3 regions of the Lysinibacillus sp. NPDC093216 genome follow, and region 3 is predicted to be linked to each of the others. Evidence: predicted binding sites of a transcription regulator. Region 3 holds the regulator's gene; each other region holds the start of a gene.
The links. Region 3 encodes LexA, which represses DNA repair genes until DNA is damaged. Its sites were predicted from a motif close to CGAACATATGTTCG; they were not measured.

Region 1: ACQKOG_RS04315 (DNA polymerase thumb domain-containing protein) is a predicted target of LexA. The motif match lies at 4,413-4,426, and genes of this name have one in related genera.
Region 2: recA (recombinase RecA) is a predicted target of LexA. The motif match lies at 4,111-4,124, and genes of this name have one in related genera.

The regions. Positions count from the first base shown of each region.
Region 1 covers NZ_JBNNVB010000002.1:379,648-385,403, reverse strand. Annotated here, with positions in the region: gene ACQKOG_RS04335 (hypothetical protein) at 468-623, shown strand; gene tlp (small acid-soluble spore protein Tlp) at 1,864-2,100, opposite strand; gene ACQKOG_RS04325 (aconitate hydratase) at 2,236-2,583, opposite strand; gene ACQKOG_RS04320 (YolD-like family protein) at 2,576-2,914, opposite strand; gene ACQKOG_RS04315 (DNA polymerase thumb domain-containing protein) at 2,972-4,228, opposite strand; gene ACQKOG_RS04310 (DHA2 family efflux MFS transporter permease subunit) at 4,738-5,756, opposite strand, start outside.
Region 2 covers NZ_JBNNVB010000001.1:173,328-179,083, forward strand. Annotated here, with positions in the region: gene ACQKOG_RS00875 (tyrosine-protein phosphatase) at 1-427, opposite strand, end outside; gene rny (ribonuclease Y) at 759-2,318, opposite strand; gene recA (recombinase RecA) at 2,964-4,028, opposite strand; gene ACQKOG_RS00890 (competence/damage-inducible protein A) at 4,483-5,739, opposite strand.
Region 3 covers NZ_JBNNVB010000001.1:68,413-74,168, reverse strand. Annotated here, with positions in the region: gene pilM (type IV pilus biogenesis protein PilM) at 1-787, shown strand, start outside; gene ACQKOG_RS00410 (PilN domain-containing protein) at 787-1,377, shown strand; gene ACQKOG_RS00405 (potassium transporter) at 1,374-2,099, shown strand; gene ACQKOG_RS00400 (prepilin peptidase) at 2,157-2,909, shown strand; gene ACQKOG_RS00395 (gamma-glutamyl-gamma-aminobutyrate hydrolase family protein) at 3,004-3,726, shown strand; gene lexA (transcriptional repressor LexA) at 3,926-4,543, opposite strand; gene yneA (cell division suppressor protein YneA) at 4,706-5,020, shown strand; gene ACQKOG_RS00380 (YneB family resolvase-like protein) at 5,017-5,694, shown strand.

The DNA of each region.
Region 1 (5,756 bases), on a different contig from region 3:
AACCAAGCAACAGCCTCGCAATGTACGGTGTGTATGAAACATGAGATGTTTATGGGTATATCTACTTCTCAAATGCCTATGTATGCATGATTATAACATTAGATAACGCGAAAATTCTTATAGAATTTTCGCGTTATCTATCCACTCGTTACAATTATATAATCTAACCACAGAACACCTTCATTGTTATGATGGATAGTGGTTTTAACTTTTTATTATGATATAAATTTAGCTATCACCAAAGTTGCGGCACAATAAATATCTACCGTGGTAGCTCTCTTGCTTCCATTCCGTATGAAGTTTTTAAATTAATCCGTTAAATTTAAACTCGTGGTTAGTGTTGTGGAGGTGAAAATGTTACTTTATCCATACATTTTGTTTCATCACATATACTTCATTCATTAATTGTAAGTTATGCGGATAAATAATCATCTTTCTCTCACACTAATGGTGGAGGTGAGATGATCATGGGTAGTAATAAACATAAAAATAATAAAACTCAAGACAACAAAAAACAGCAGAATCAAAATCAAAATGCTAACAGAGAGCGTAAAAATGAAAACAGAGAAGAGTTCGGTGAGGAAGTAGATTTCAGTAGTATTCAAAATGAAAATAAACGTTAATTGTGATAAACTAACTCCCAATATTCACCTTAGAAGAAGGTGTGTATTGGGGCTTTTCTTATTGTGTAAACATCACCTAGATCCATCTCTTTCGATTTCTTAAAGTACAAAAAAACCGGAAATAATTCCGGGCTGATTACCACTTACTTTTTTCCTTCATGACACACTGTCTCGCTTTCGCATTCGATCTTAAGAATAACCTAAGACAACAGTGCTTTAGCTTACAGTTGATGGTTATTCAGAGTAAACGATCAATCGTACTCATCGGGTTAACCCCTATCCATTACTTTTTCTTTCACAACAAACATTTTCACTAATATTTTTTCTTGAACTTTTCTGCTTGGTTAGTAAAAAAACGTCTTCACTTATGATAAGAATTTAGCTACTACCAAAGCTGCGGCACAATAAATATCTACTGGTATCCATAAGAGCCAACCTATCATCCAGTTTAATTTTATATATACATTAGATGGTATTATTTTCAATGTTATTTTTGTATTTCCTACGAGTTCATTATTTTTCCGTACCCCCTTCTGAAATATTCTCAACCTTCAGTTCTGCTTGAGTTAAATTAGGATTATGAAAATCAACCTCTAAAAATGCGTATTGAGGATTTGAAATCGACAATTTCACACTCCTTCGTTTCATCCTAATTCCTTAATAAATCAATTAAAAGCTTAAATTGCATGTGGCTATTATATTCACAAGGTAGTAACAATATGCACTATTAATTTACAAAGTTTTGCAATGAGACCAATCAATTGTCGATTATTGACGTAAAATTTCAAAAAAATGGAGCGTCTACCCCATATCGCATGGTAATTTTCATTTATCTTGATCTCCTTTCCTATCCTGCATACGAAAAGCACTTCATAGCATTTTCAATAAAATTACCTATTTGTTTCATATTTCCACATTAACATCAATACCTTTTTATTTGAAATGAAACTCTTTGGTGCTCAATTTCTCTCGAATGCTCTCCCATTTCAGTTAGGTTCGAACAGGTAAGTTTAAACTGATTGGGAACATTGCTGTCCCCCACCGTCATTTGCAGCTATACCTCCCAAAAAAGAGGTAGTAAAATGGGCTGTAATAAGTCATTTACAACCTCATAATAAAAGCAGATGGCTATGTAGAGGTCCATTACAGAACTTCTAAGCCATCTGCTTTTATAGGCAAGCACTTTTTTATCATTAAAAAGAATGGAGAGAAGTTAGTTCCTCTTCATAAGTCTTCAATCCTACACTTCTCCTTTTTTACGAGCCGCCATTTCATCTTTCATTTCTTCTTTTAATCCTTCAATTGACTTTTGACGTCGCTTATTTTTTTCTTTAATCATTTCACTTTGCATAGGGTCTGCAAACTCCAAACTAATTTCCGCTTCATGAAGTTTTTCTTCAGTGTTTTTAACGATATCACGGATTCGTTCAACGTTATTGGATCTATCATCTGGTTTTGAGTGTCTTGAATTAGCCATGGTAACCTCCTGAAATTTGACATAAATTTAGGTTGGCTAATTTAGTTGTTCCTATGTGTACTAATTTTTACTAAGAAGAATGTACGGTGCTGATCACTCAAATACATAAGATTCCTTACATGCAAATTTGATATTCTACACACATTTATTCAAACGGCTATGAATGAGCTCCTCTACCTGTGCTTTTAGAGCTTGATTGGCATAACGTAGCACTTCATCTTCGCCTGCTGTTTTGATGATTACATCGCTGAAATATTCATCAATTTTGACCCACTTTACAACGGCAATATTTTTCTTAGCTAGAACTCGCCTTTTATTGTAGAAATCATGTCTTATATCTTTTAATAAATCTTCTACAATATGGATGTAGATTTTGGACATTTTTAACTTTTCGAGCGATGAATAGTCTTGTTGTAATGACCTGATGGCCATATCTAATTTTATAAACTCATACAAAACACTACGATCCTCACCATTAATCATCAACGTCCACCATCTTTGCGTCTTGGATTGTATCAAATGCAATACGTTTGATGGCTACATCCGTCTCAAGTAACAATTCCTTTTTAATTGTATCAGTTCCTGTAACTAGCCCTGTCTCGTCATGCAAATTATTGTTGCTCCACAGCGTTAACGTAATCAGTTTTTGCATTTTAAAAGCGCGTTGTATAGTCTGTTCTATTTCCTCTAACTCCCACTCGGTTAATTCTCGCTTTTTATCGTAAAATTGCTCTTGCTTCCATACTTTAATGAGGCCAAGATGCTCAGGAAGCATCATCGCCGTCCACTTCATTGATCCACGGTCACGTATCATCTAAACACTCCTCGAATTCTTAATCGTTCTTCTATCTCGTCTTATCTCATTCCCCCCTTACGCTAAGTGCCCGCCTACTAAGCGATTACGTGTAATAGCTGTGCCAGCCTTTGTATAAGAAGCCGCCCTTAATAAGGCTACAGCGCCATATTTTCTTCGAATAGCATCCATAACGTGGCCAATTACTTGTCGTTGCTCCTTGCGCTCATCAAATAAATCCAATTGGATACTGCACGCTGGTTCTAGGTTCGTTATTCTAACTGACAATTGACGCGCTGGCTCGCCTGCAAAGTGCTCATCCAGTAATTCTAGACAAGTTTTATACATCACTAGCGTTTCACTTGTTGGCACTGCAATCGTTCTAGAGCGTTGGAAACCTTTTGTCATAGCACTACGACTATAAGACAAACCTAATGTAATTGTCCGACCGACATAACCTGCTTCGCGCGTTCGCCTCATCACGTCCTCACACATTTCTAGTAACGCCACGGATATTTCTTTTCTTGTATGGTAGTCACGCATTAACATCTGGCCTTTCCCAAAGCTTAGAGCTGAGTTTTTAACTAGAGGCTCTCCAAGCGTGGAAAGATCAATGCCATGCGCATGGTGGTACAGTTGATTACCCATGATGCCGAATTTTTTTTCTAATTCATTTAAATCAGCTTTTGCTAATCCACCGACTGTTACTATCCCCATTGCATTTAACTTGGCTTCCATCTGTTTTCCGATACCCCACATCTCAGATAAAGGACGCACAGGCCAAAGTTTCGTTGGCACATCTTCGTAAGTCCACTTTGCAAAACCTGACTTTTTAGCTTCAAGGTCTAAAGCAAGTTTTGCCATCAACATGTTCGGCCCCATCCCAATAGCACTTGGAATACGAAATTGATCATATATCGCTTTTTGAATTTCCTTTGCTGTATCCTCAGGAGGTCCCCAAAGCCTTTCTGTTCCAGTTAGGTCCACCCAACTTTCATCGACACTATAAACATGTATGCACTCTGATGGCACATACTTTGAAATAAGGCGAGTGATAGCCATAGACATTTCAATGAAGAAACTCATCTTCGGTTCAAAAAGTTTTATGTCTGGATGCTTTGGTATTTCAAAACGACGATTTCCTGTTTTTATCTTAAATCGCTCCTTCATAGGTGGCGATGCAGCTAAGACAACGCTACCAGGTTGAGTGAAATTAGCTATGATGGCGATTGGGGTTGTCATGACATCTAAACCTTCAAGCATTGCCATGCAACTAGCGTAAAAGCTTTTCATATCAATACATATAATGGAACGTTCAGGCAGATTTTCATCCATTAAATGATCCCTCGCTCTTTATAGACATGGAACAATAATTAAAAGTACGCTATTGACTATCTTAATTATTTTGACACACGTGATGACTCCAGACTTTGTACTGTACATCCTATTTACTAACTGATTGTGTTGCATCCCTTTTATTAACTGATCTTTCATTGTTTTTAATCTCCCCACGCAAAACAGAACGTTTGTTTGTATATATTATACGCACAAACGTTCTGTTTTAGAAGTGGTAATTTTTAGATCAGTCTTTTTAATTGATCTGAAGCTGATTTAAAGTCCTGTAATTCCCCAATATCGTGGAAGTTTCTCAATGGATTCCTACAGCTCTAATTCTTTCTAATACAAATGGTATTGTAAATTTTTAGGACTTACATGTTGAATTAACTGCATAATTGATTAGCCTTATAACAGATTCACCAAAGATTTTGTTTGGTTAGGACTTACAACAATACAGAATTTGCAGATGTTTTTCTATTTTTATCCTTGCATTATGATGTCAGCTACTATTTAACGCGAGAAGATTTAATGAAGAAGGAAATAATTAAACCAACCATAGCTATAATTAGAGTGAATATAAAGGAGTCCTGTACTCCCGCTGTTAATGAAGCTCTAATTGAAGAAGGGTCAGATAGATCAGTCATATTGTTCATATATCTTTTCTGAGAAGCGGACATAATCGTAATCGCAACTGCAGTGCCAATTGCTCCCGACATTTGCTGTAATGTATTCATTAAAGCAGTACCATCTGGGTAAAGATTTTTAGGTAATTGGTTTAGTCCATTTGTCTGAGCAGGCATCAAAACCATCGATACACCTAAAAATAGAATGGAGTGCATCACAATCACCATACTAACCGGCGTTTCAATGGTAACGTTTGACATGATCCATAACATGATAAACATGATTGCAAATCCAGGTATAACAAGTCCTCTTGGTCCGAATTTGTCAAAGATACGACCTGTGATTGGGGACATTAATCCATTCAGCACACCACCTGGCAACAAAACAAGCCCCGCGGTAAATGCAGTCAATGCTAGTCCTGTTTGCAAATATAATGGCAACAAAATCATCGTGGACATTATTACCGTGAAGCAAATAAATACGGCCAATAAACCTAGAGTAAACATTGGATATTTTAATACACGTAAATCAAGCATAGGTTTATCCATTTTTAATTGTCGCAAAGAAAACAAGGTAAGTGCAGCAAGACCTATAATAATCATCGTGATCACAATCGTACTTCCCCAGCCATTCTCACCCGCGCTGCTAAAGCCATAGACAATTCCTCCAAAACCAATCGAAGATAGAAGAATAGATAATATATCAATTTTGGGTTTAGTTATGGTTGATACATTCTGCATATACACTATACCCGATACCAACGCAAGAATCAGAAAAGGCAAACAAACCCAGAAAATCCAATGCCAAGTCAGTTTTTCAAGAATTAATCCTGAGATTGAGGGTCCAACTGCGGGTGCAAACATAATGACTAACCCTATTAGTCCCATTGTTGCACCTCTCT
Region 2 (5,756 bases), 100 kb from region 3:
TGGCTTTATTTCGTTCTGGATGCGCAATAATTGGGGTAATTCCTTCAGACAGTAATGCACGAATAATTATTATTGTATAAGCAGGTACAATATAGGAGGGTAATTCTAACAACATATAATTAGAGCATGCTAATGTGTGGATTTGATTTGTTTTGTAGAGTGGCATGATTTTTTCTGATAATCGTACTTCATGACCGGTAAAAAGTGTGAGAGGAATACTTTTTTTTATGAGTTCAGATTGTAATAAGTGAATTTGATTTTTCACTGCGCTGTAATTTGCATGATATTGTGGGTGATGGCAATGGGGAGTGGCTATTATTTCTTTAATTCCTTCTTTAACTGCTTGTTCAAACAATCGCATAGTATCTGCCATTGTTTTTGGTCCATCATCTACATTCCATAAGATATGACTATGCATATCAACCATCAATATCCTCCTCTCTAATTAGAAAAGGTCCAATACTTTTATTATGCTCAATCTATAAATATTATGAGTACTATTAAGGAAGTGCTTATTGGATAACTAAAGAGCAAATAAAAATAGGCAACTCTTTGTTCGAAACCGAACAAGAAGTTGCCTATTTTTTCAAGAAATCAACTTTAATTGCTAAAGTTTTCAGTGCTTCATTAATATGAAAAACATTTCGAGCCCGCAATCCGCGACAAGGTTTTCCTGTGATTATCTAGTACAATTATCCACCTAGCATATCGACTCGAAAATTCTATTCTTTCTTTTGAAATAAAATCTATTAATGATTTTATTTCGCATATTCCACGGCACGTGTTTCACGAATAACCGTTACTTTAATATGACCTGGATAATCAAGTTCTTCTTCAATTCGCTTACGGATATCTCTCGCTAAGCGATGTGAAGCTAAGTCATCAATTTTTTCAGGTTGTACAATTATACGAATTTCACGACCAGCTTGAATCGCAAAGGATTTTTCTACGCCATCATAGCTTTCAGAAATTTCCTCTAACTTTTCAAGTCTGCGGATATAGTTTTCAAGCGTCTCACTTCGAGCACCTGGACGAGCTGCTGATAACGCATCAGCTGCAGCCACTAATACCGCGATGACAGATGTTGCTTCTGTATCACCATGGTGAGAAGCAATACTGTTTATAACGACCGGATGTTCCTTGTATTTTGTTGCCAATTCCACACCGATTTCGACATGGCTACCTTCAACTTCATGGTCAATTGCCTTACCAATATCATGTAATAAGCCTGCACGGCGAGCTAATGCTACATCTTCACCAAGTTCAGCAGCGAGCAAGCCTGCTAAATATGCGACCTCAATTGAGTGTTTTAGAACGTTTTGTCCATAACTTGTACGATATTTCATGCGGCCTAAAATCTTCATTAAATCTGGATGTAAATTATGAATGCCAATTTCAAATGTTGTCTGCTCACCTGTTTCGCGGATTTGTTCATCCACTTCACGTCGAGATTTTTCTACCATTTCCTCAATTCGAGCAGGGTGGATGCGGCCATCCTGTACAAGTTTTTCAAGTGCAAGTCGAGCCGTTTCACGACGAATTGGATCAAAGCCTGATAAAATAACCGCCTCTGGAGTATCATCAATAATTAAATCTATACCTGTTAACGTTTCCAAAGTACGGATGTTACGACCTTCACGACCAATAATACGACCTTTCATTTCATCATTTGGCAAGTTCACGACAGATACTGTTGTTTCAGCAACATGATCCGCTGCAAAACGTTGCAGTGCCAGTGATAAAATTTCACGTGCTTTTTTATCTGATTCTTCCTTCGCACGTGTTTCAGCTTCCTTCGTCATCACAGCAATATCAGTTGTTAGCTCTTTTTCTACTTCTCCTAAGATAATAGCTTTTGCTTCATCTCTAGTTAAAGCAGAAATTCGCTCTAGCTCTGATTTTTGCAAGGCAACGAGCTCGTCCACTTTGCTTTCCATCTGTTCCATATGCTGTTGTCTTTCGCTTAGCGCTTGTTCTTTACGCTCTAAGCTTGCTTCTCTCTTATTTAGAGCATCATCTTTGCGATCAAGATTCTCTTCTCTTTGCAATAAACGGTTCTCTTGTTTCTGAAGTTCTGAACGACGTTCACGAATGTCATTTTCTGCTTCAGTACGAAATTTGTGAGTTTCATCTTTGGCTTCAAGTAGTGCTTCTTTCTTCAATGCCTCCGCTTCTCGTTTTCCTTCTTCAACGATTGTTTCAGCGACATGTTTAGCACCAGTGATTTTTGAGTCATTCACTTTTTTCATGTAGATATAGCTAACAGCGGCACCAACGATGAGTCCAAGCAAAGCGGAGATGATAGTAATTCCATCCATATGAACACCTCCTCTTGCTATTTGGGTATTACAGTTTCAGTCGGCGCATACATCAATTTCGCCTCGGCATACTAATTGTGTCTCAGATTTTGAAATGTTTAGGTCTGCACGAGGAGCCGACACGATGTCGGGCATTCGGTATAGTCACGGGAAGTGGCGTTTTACCGATGCAGATACGTCAGCCGTTTTCGCAGGATGCGAAGATCTAAGGCTACCTTCTTATTATTCATTTCTTTCAAAATCCATAACATCTGCCAGAGTCTTCATCTTCACTTAAAATGAAGTCAGAATGTACTGCCTATTTAAAGTCATAATTCAGAAATTATACATTTTTAATTGTATAGCTAGCCTTAAGCTCTGTCAAGGATAGTCGGGCATCTGTTCGCCCTCTAAAGAGAAAAAGTAAGTCATATCCATTAAGAGAATTAATTACCTAATACTTTTACACTAATGCTTATTTTAACTTTTATCATTAATGCGTAGAAGCAGTACTTAGGAATTATTTTAAAAATGGCATACACGACTTTTGAAGATGAGCCAAATATATGGATAACCTAACAAATATTATAAAACCATATTCTCCAATATGTGTAAATAAAAAAATGCATTGCTCACACTATAAAGAGTGGGAACAATGCATTTATATTATTCATCTTCAAGAAGAAGCTTTAATTCCTCATCCATATCTTCCTCTTCATCATGCGCAGCAATTGTGTAAGATGAAGATGCAATACCGTAAGAAGCACGGATTTTATTTGCGATGTCGTCTAGTACTGCTGGATTTTCTTTTAAATACTGTTTAGCATTTTCACGACCTTGACCTAGGCGCTCATCACCGTAAGCATACCAAGAACCGCTTTTTTGAACGATGTCTAGTTCAACACCTAAATCAACTGTTTCGCCCTCTTTTGAAATTCCTTCACCGTACATAATATCAACTTCAGCTGTACGGAATGGTGGTGCCACTTTGTTTTTGACAATTTTAATTTTTGTACGGTTACCCATAATGTCATTGCCTTGTTTAATAGCTTCCGCACGACGAACCTCTAAACGTACTGAGCTGTAGAATTTAAGCGCACGTCCACCAGGTGTTGTTTCTGGGTTTCCGAACATAACACCAATTTTTTCACGAATTTGGTTAATGAAAATGGCGATTGTTTTTGATTTATTAATAGCACCTGAAAGCTTACGTAAGGCCTGAGACATTAAACGGGCTTGTAAACCAACATGCGAATCACCCATATCTCCTTCGATTTCCGCTTTCGGAACTAATGCTGCTACGGAGTCAATAACGATGATATCGATAGCACCACTACGTACTAATGCTTCTGCGATTTCAAGCGCCTGTTCTCCTGTATCTGGTTGAGATAATAGAAGTTCATCAATATTGACGCCTAATTTTTGTGCGTAAATTGGATCTAGTGCATGCTCAGCATCGATAAACGCTGCTTGTCCACCATTTGCCTGTACTTCTGCAATGGCATGAAGAGCAACCGTTGTTTTACCTGATGATTCAGGGCCATATACTTCAATAATACGTCCACGTGGATATCCACCAACACCTAATGCAGCATCAAGTGCTAGCGAACCACTTGAAGATGTAGCGATTTCTAAATCAGTCTTTTCGCCAAGTTTCATGATGGAACCTTTACCAAAATTCTTTTCAATTTGTTTTAACGCCTGTTCTAAGGCAGCTTTACGATCACTCATTCATTTTCCTCCTTCGAAAACTGTTCACTGTTTTTCTCTATCTCTACTATACTTGTTTTTGAGAGAAGACGCAAGAAAAAAGCGAACGTTTATTCGTTTTTCTTCAAAATAAAAATTTGGGTAACTTTCCATTACCCAAATTTCTATTTTCAACTATATTATGGATTACCACCAAAACGTGTGGTTGATTTCCGTTCCGACTGGGCGCTTTCCTGGGGGCGTCCGATGAGCCGCTTCACTCGCGTTGCTCGCTCCAGGGTCTCGGGCCAACACGATGTTGGTCACGAAGGCGTTATCACAGGACGTGATGATTTTAGCCTTCGTTCCTCTATTGCTAATCCCCAAGGAGTCGCCCAGCCTCCACTCCAATCAACTTATTTACATAGTAGACGTTTTAACAAAAGTCATCCGCAACTTTTGGGGATGAACCTATATTATGCCGGGGCATAATTGATTAACGTTTTTTAAAGCCTCTTTCTTCCAAAAGTTGCATTAAATAATGACAAGTAAATTTCGCCGCGCGCAGTCGATTTGTATTACGCATACCCGATAAATGCAGTAAATACGTTATTGGTTTTTCATCGCCAATGGCAATACCTATCCAAACCGTTCCCGCTGGTTGATGATCATGGGCTGTAGGACCTGCCGCACCTGTTAATCCAATACCAATATCCGTATCAAACTTTTTACGTACAGCACTTGCCATAGCTGCTGCACATTCACTGCTTACAATCCCATGTGTAGTTAAAAATTCCTTTGAAATACCGAGTTGCTTAATTTTAGCCTCTTCCGTATACGTAACAACGCCACCAACAAGGGCATCTCCTACACCTGGTATTTCAGCTAATTCTGACTGAAATAAACCTGCTGTTAAACTTTCTGCTGCAGAAATTGTTAACTTATTATCTAGTAACATTTCTACTGTTTTAGAGGCAAGAGAATCATCATCTATACCGTATTGATAGTCCCCAACAAGCGCTTGAATCTCCGTTACCTTTGCGGCAATAAGATGCTGCGCTTCTTGCTCCGTTTCTGCTTTAGCTGTTACACGTAATGTAACCTCGCCGTCAGAAGCAAGTGGAGCAACAGTTGGATTTGTTTGCGCATCTAAAATATGTTGGACACGAACCTCAAGCTCCGCCTCTCCAATGCCATAAAAACGCATAACATGCGATGTAATTACCTCTCCAGCATTTAACATCGCACCGAGTTTTGGCTTTGCTTCAAACTGGAACATTGGCTCAAGCTCTTTAGGTGGCCCCGGAAGTAAAATATACGTACGTTCATCCTTTGTTAATATCATGCCAGGTGCCATGCCGTGATGGTTTGCAAGCACCTCACTACCCGCTAGTATTAAAGCTTGCTTACGATTATTATCCGTCATTGGACGTCCTCGTTTGGCAAAAAACTGCTCAATATTAGCCAGTGCGATATCATCAAAATCGAGAGAAACGTCAAGATGACGCGCAATCGTTTCCTTTGTTAAATCATCCTTTGTAGGACCAAGCCCACCAGAGAAAATGATTAAATCAGCACGAGTCTCTGCAATGGAAATAGCCTCTTCTAAACGTTGTGCATTATCTCCAACAACAGTGTGATAATACACATTTATCCCTAACTCGGACAACTGACTAGAAATAAATCTGGCATTTGTGTTCGAAATCTGACCAAGCAATAACTCTGAGCCAACTGCAAGAATTTCAGCATTCATGATCCTCAAGACCTCTC
Region 3 (5,756 bases):
TGTGGCAAAATGGGCTGGTAAAAAGCAAAATGCGCGTATTTTTGTACCGGATACTTCCGTTTTGTTGAAGAGCTTTGAGCATCCTGATGATATAGAGTGGAATGAATTAAAAGGTTATGTAGAGATGGAACTTGGTCATTCCATTCATCTTCCATTTCAAGAGCCTCTTATTGATGTGTATGACCCAAATCCAAGTGATGGACAGGCCATGCTATTTGCAGCACCTTCAGAAGAAGTTTCTAAAATGATTGGACTTTTACTCGATGCTACATTAGAACCACAAGCAGCAGATATTCGAGCATTGTGTAATATTCGTCTGTTAGAGTATTTGCAGCTAATAAAGGACAATCGAACTTATTTAATAGCGGATTGGTCGATCAATGAATTGTCGATAAGTATTTTTTCATTTGGTCAACTGGAGTTTTTACGATACCAATCATTTGATACAGATTTATCGAAATGGAAGCCTGAAGAGATTGAAGAGTATCGTTTTTCTTATCATTTAGAAGTTGAAGATGATTATCGTATGATTCTTACCGATCAAATGCTTGAAATCGATCGTATTATGAATTTTTTTAAGTTTTCCTTACATAAAGGTGAGAAAAGTGTAGATGAGATTATCATTTTAGGAGATAATCCACTACTTCCTACCATTAAAGAGTTTTTAGAAAATAATTTTTCGACACCAATTATTATGTTAAATGATTCAGTTATTCAAAAATCTTTCCCTCAATTTTCAGAGAAATTTGCAAGCTTAATTGGACTTGCATTAAAGGAGGTTAACTGATGGTACCAGAAATTAACCTCTTGCCGAATTTGGAGAAGAAGCATTCAACACCTACTTTAATATATGTAGTATTTATTATTCTTATTGGTATGATAGTAGGATATATGATTTTCTTGTTTTTCCAAGCAAAAAGTGATTTTACAAAATTAAATGCACAGGAAGTGGAGCTTTCATCGCAACGCGAACAACTTCAAATCGAGTTAGATGGTAAGCGAAATGCGAACCAAGGCTCATTGGAGCAATCCGTACAATTTGTGGAAAACGTATCCTATCCTGTGACACCTTTAATGGATGAAACACAAGTATTGTTACCAGAGCAAACGTATTTAAGGAACTATGTATTTGGTGAGAAAAATGTTGAAATTACAGCTGATTTTGAAACGATGTCAGCTATATCATCTTATTTAGAAAAGCTAACTGCAAGCCACTATTTCAATGATATACAGGTTGATACTATTTCTAATTTTGATCTTGCTATTGGACAAGAGGAAGAAAGTGCTAAGAACAAGTTTAAGGAAATACCACGTTATTCTGCAACTATTACATTAGGAATTGATTTTAAATTTCTCGCTGGAGGTAGAGAATCATGACAAGTAGTAAAAATTCAACGATTCTTATCTTAACAGCATTCATTGCAGCCATTTTATTTGCGCTATATTACTATATATTAACACCTAAATTAGAAGAAGTAGATGCGAAAGAAAGCTCGAATATCGCCATTCAACAAGAAATATCTACTATTCAGGAGCAGATTGCTTTACTTGAAAAGAATGGCAAATCAAATGGTACAAGTAATTTAACATTGCGTAAAAAAGTACCTCAAACTCGAGCTATTGATGAAGTCATTCGAAATATTGAAGAGATAGAAGCGGTGACGGGGACACGGGTAGAAGCTATGGACTTTAATAATTATGATTCCCTCGTAGCGGATTCTGCTATTACAGATCCCAACTCGGCAAATTCCGAGGAACAGGCTGATACGCAGCAATCCGCAACTGAAGCGGATGAACAAGCTGTTGCTAAGAATGATGAAACTCCTGAAGTGAAAGATAAAATACCAACTGCTACTTTTACTAAAGATTCCTTACCAACGGAATTAAAACTAGTAACATTTGATATTGATGTTGTCGCAATGGATAATAAAGCAATGGTTGAGTTTATAAAAGAGATTGAAAAAATTGATCGTGTGATGAAAATTGATGCAATCGATTTCACATTAACGGGTGAAGAAGCGAAATTCAAGGAGGACGCTGATTCAACCTTAAAAGCAACCATACAAGTAACGACGTTCTATTATGAAGGACAACAATAATCTAAATGGCGCGCATACTTAAATGTATGGGCGTCTATTAGTATAGGAGGACATAAAATGGAAATTGCTTATACAATTACAGTTTTAATATTTGGGCTTGTTCTTGGCTCATTTTTTAATGTGGTTGGCTTACGGGTGCCTTTGAAAGAGTCCATTGTGCGTCCACCCTCGCATTGCACTTCTTGTAAGAGACAGTTGACGGCGCTTGATTTGGTGCCTGTTTTGTCTTATTTATTTTTAGGTGGAAAATGCCGTAGCTGTGGGCAAAAGATTTCTTGGATTTATCCACTGATGGAACTTATAACAGGCCTATTATTTGCTTTTGCTTATTGGAAATTAGGCTTTAGTGCAGAATTTTTTGTAGCGCTATTATTTATTTCATTATTAGTCATTATTGTTGTGTCGGATTTTGCGTATATGCTTATTCCCGATAAGGTGCTATTATTCTTTTTACCATTGCTAGTTTTTGGACGCGTGATATCTCCTTTGTCACCGTGGTGGGACAGCATAGTTGGTGCTGTCGTAGGTTTTGGCATATTATATTGTATAGCTGTTCTATCAAGAGGTGGAATGGGTGGTGGTGATATTAAATTATTCTTTTTACTTGGTCTCGTACTCGGGACAATACATACAATTCTGACGTTATTTGTAGCGGCAGTAATTGGCATGATTGTTGGCATCGTTGTATTAAAGGTACGCGGACAGGGAAGAAAAACGCCTATACCATTCGGACCTTCTATTGCTCTGGCAGCTATTATCATCTATTTCTATGGGGATGCGTTGATGAATTGGTATCTTGGATTTTGGTAATTAATCAGTGATGGATTCCTTCAATGATTAATATCTTCACCAATTTGGCTTTTACAGGCAGTTATTGCAAGATAAAGATCATGGAGGGGATAGGATGAAACCAATTATCGGAATAACGGCTTTTGCGGAGGATGATTTGTCCTCAAGATTAAATGCTGCATATAGCAAAAGTATAATTGAAGCAGGGGGAGTTCCACTTATAATTCCACTTGGCGTTGAAGAGGATGTAGCACAAATTTTATCATTGACGGACGGATTATTACTTTCGGGTGGCTATGATGTACATCCATTCCTCTTTGACGCAGAACCTACACCGAAATTAGGGAAGGTTCATCCTGAACGAGATTCAGTGGAGCTTGCTTTAATTAATGCAGCCAATATTCGGAAAATGCCGATTCTCGGAATCTGTCGAGGGCTTCAAATACTAAATGTTGCGTTTGGAGGCACAGTCTATCAGGATATTGAAAGTGAGTATCATAGTAAAAAATTAATAAAGCATGTGCAACAAGCAGCGCGAGGTGTTGCAACACATTATGTAAATTTAACACCGGATACATTATTAAAAACGATTATTGAGGAAGAAAAAATTGCTGTGAATTCATTTCATCATCAGGCAATAAATGTAGTAGCAGAAAAGTTGAAAGTGGTAGCAAAATCAAGTGATGGTATCATTGAAGCGGTAGAGCATGTTGATTTACCATTTTGTCTAGCAGTACAATGGCATCCAGAAGAACTAGCCGTTGCAGGAGATGAAGTATCAAAGAAACTATTTGCTGCATTTGTAAAGGCAAGTTTAAAGTTTAAAGTAGAGGCATAAAACTTTATAAGCATTATTTTTTATCCAAGGCTAAGATAACCTTCGTGATGAACATGAATACAATGCTAGGTGTAAGGAATCCATTGTAAAGTGGGTTCTTTTTTAGTGTATAAAATAGCACTCAAAACATAAGAAAAAGAGGTATATGCTCATTTGTGAACATAATATCCTCTTTTTATATTTTAAAATTGAGATACTTTTAATGTACACGACGGTATAGACCTACAACATGTCCCAAAATAGAAACTTGATCTACGATAATTGGCTCCATTGTTGAGTTTTCAGGCTGTAAACGAAAATGACTTTTTTCCTTAAAGAAACGTTTTACGGTTGCTTCATTCTCTTCAGTCATTGCTACGACAATATCACCATTATCAGCTGTTGCTTTTTGTTTAACAATCACTAAATCTCCGTCTAAAATGCCAGCTTCAATCATTGATTCGCCCATAATTTCTAGCATAAATAATTGATCTTCACTTGTACCATAAATATCTGGTAGTGGGAAATATTCATCGATATTTTCAACAGCAGTTATTGGAGAACCTGCAGTAACCTTCCCAACTAATGGGACATGAATAACATGTTGCTTTTGAATAGAATCCTCTGGCTCTAAAATTTCAATAGCACGTGGTTTAGTTGGATCGCGTCGAATCAAGCCTTTTTGTTCTAAACGAGCTAAATGCCCATGAACTGTTGAGCTTGAAGCAAGTCCAACTGCCTCACCAATCTCACGTACAGAAGGTGGATACCCCTTTGCTCGTACTTCTTCTTTAATGAAATCTAATATGGCCTCTTGTCTTTTCGAAACTTTTTTCATAATGGCTCACCTCTTTTTTTAATCATTCTACTTATTAATAGTATAACAGAATGCGAACACTTAAGCAAACATAGGTTCGAAAAGTGTTTGACAAAAACGTTTGTTCGTATTAATATGAGAACATATATTCCGAACAAACATTCTAGAAAAGAGGTTTTAAACATGAACTGGTTAAAGAAAAATCCACATATTACAACTTTATTCGGAGCTTGTCTACTTTTTGCGGCATACCTTTTTATAACAGACCCAGGCGATGTAACGTACACAGAAATTGAAATCGCACATGGTGATAGCTTATGGTCGTTAGCCGATCAATACCGTGGTAAAATGAAAACGGATGAATGGATTAAGCTTGTGAAAACAGAAAATGAATTATCGAACATACAAATTATTGCAGGCAAATCCCTAGTGATTCCAGTAGTGGGTGACCAATCCTATCCTATAAATTCAATTGAAATTGCGAGAAACGAAAAATGATGATGAATCAACAATCGGCTGTTGTCTATTGCCGTGTGAGTACAGAAAAAGAGACACAAAGTTCCTCGTTGGAGCGTCAGCAAGAGGAGTTGATGCGCTATGCTAAAGAACAGGGCTACGAAGTCATGCGTGTTTTTAAGGACAAGCATAGCGGTTATGATGTGGAACGTGAAGGTTTACTAGAAATGCTCGATTTCATTAAAGAAAAAGAGATAGAAGCATTATTTGTGCAGGATGAAACACGCTTAGGTCGTGGAAATGCTCGAATGGCAGTATTGCATTTATTGCAGAAAACTGAAACTGATGTTTTTTCTATGCGAGACGAGGGGCCAATACAATTAAATGAAATGGATACGATGCTCCTAGAAATTTTAGCAATCGTAGAGGAGTACCAGCGCAGAATCCATAATGCTAAAATACGTCGTGGCATGCGTCGTGCCGTTGAAAATGGCTATCGCCCAGAAAACAATTTATCTAACCGTGGAAATCCAAATGGTCAAGAACGTAAGGAAGTCCCTGTAGACGAAATTGTCAACCTACGTAATCGAGGCTTCACCTTTGAGGAAATCGCCATGACTCTTAGAGGTCTAGGTTTTGAAGTAAGCAAAGCTACAGTCCATAGGAGATATCGGGAACATCAAGAGGGAAGCGGGCAAAATAAAGTGACGTTTTAATCAGTGGGAGTTTTATCGTCCCGCTGATTTTTTTTAAGGCTCTAAGCTCCCAAAGTGACGTA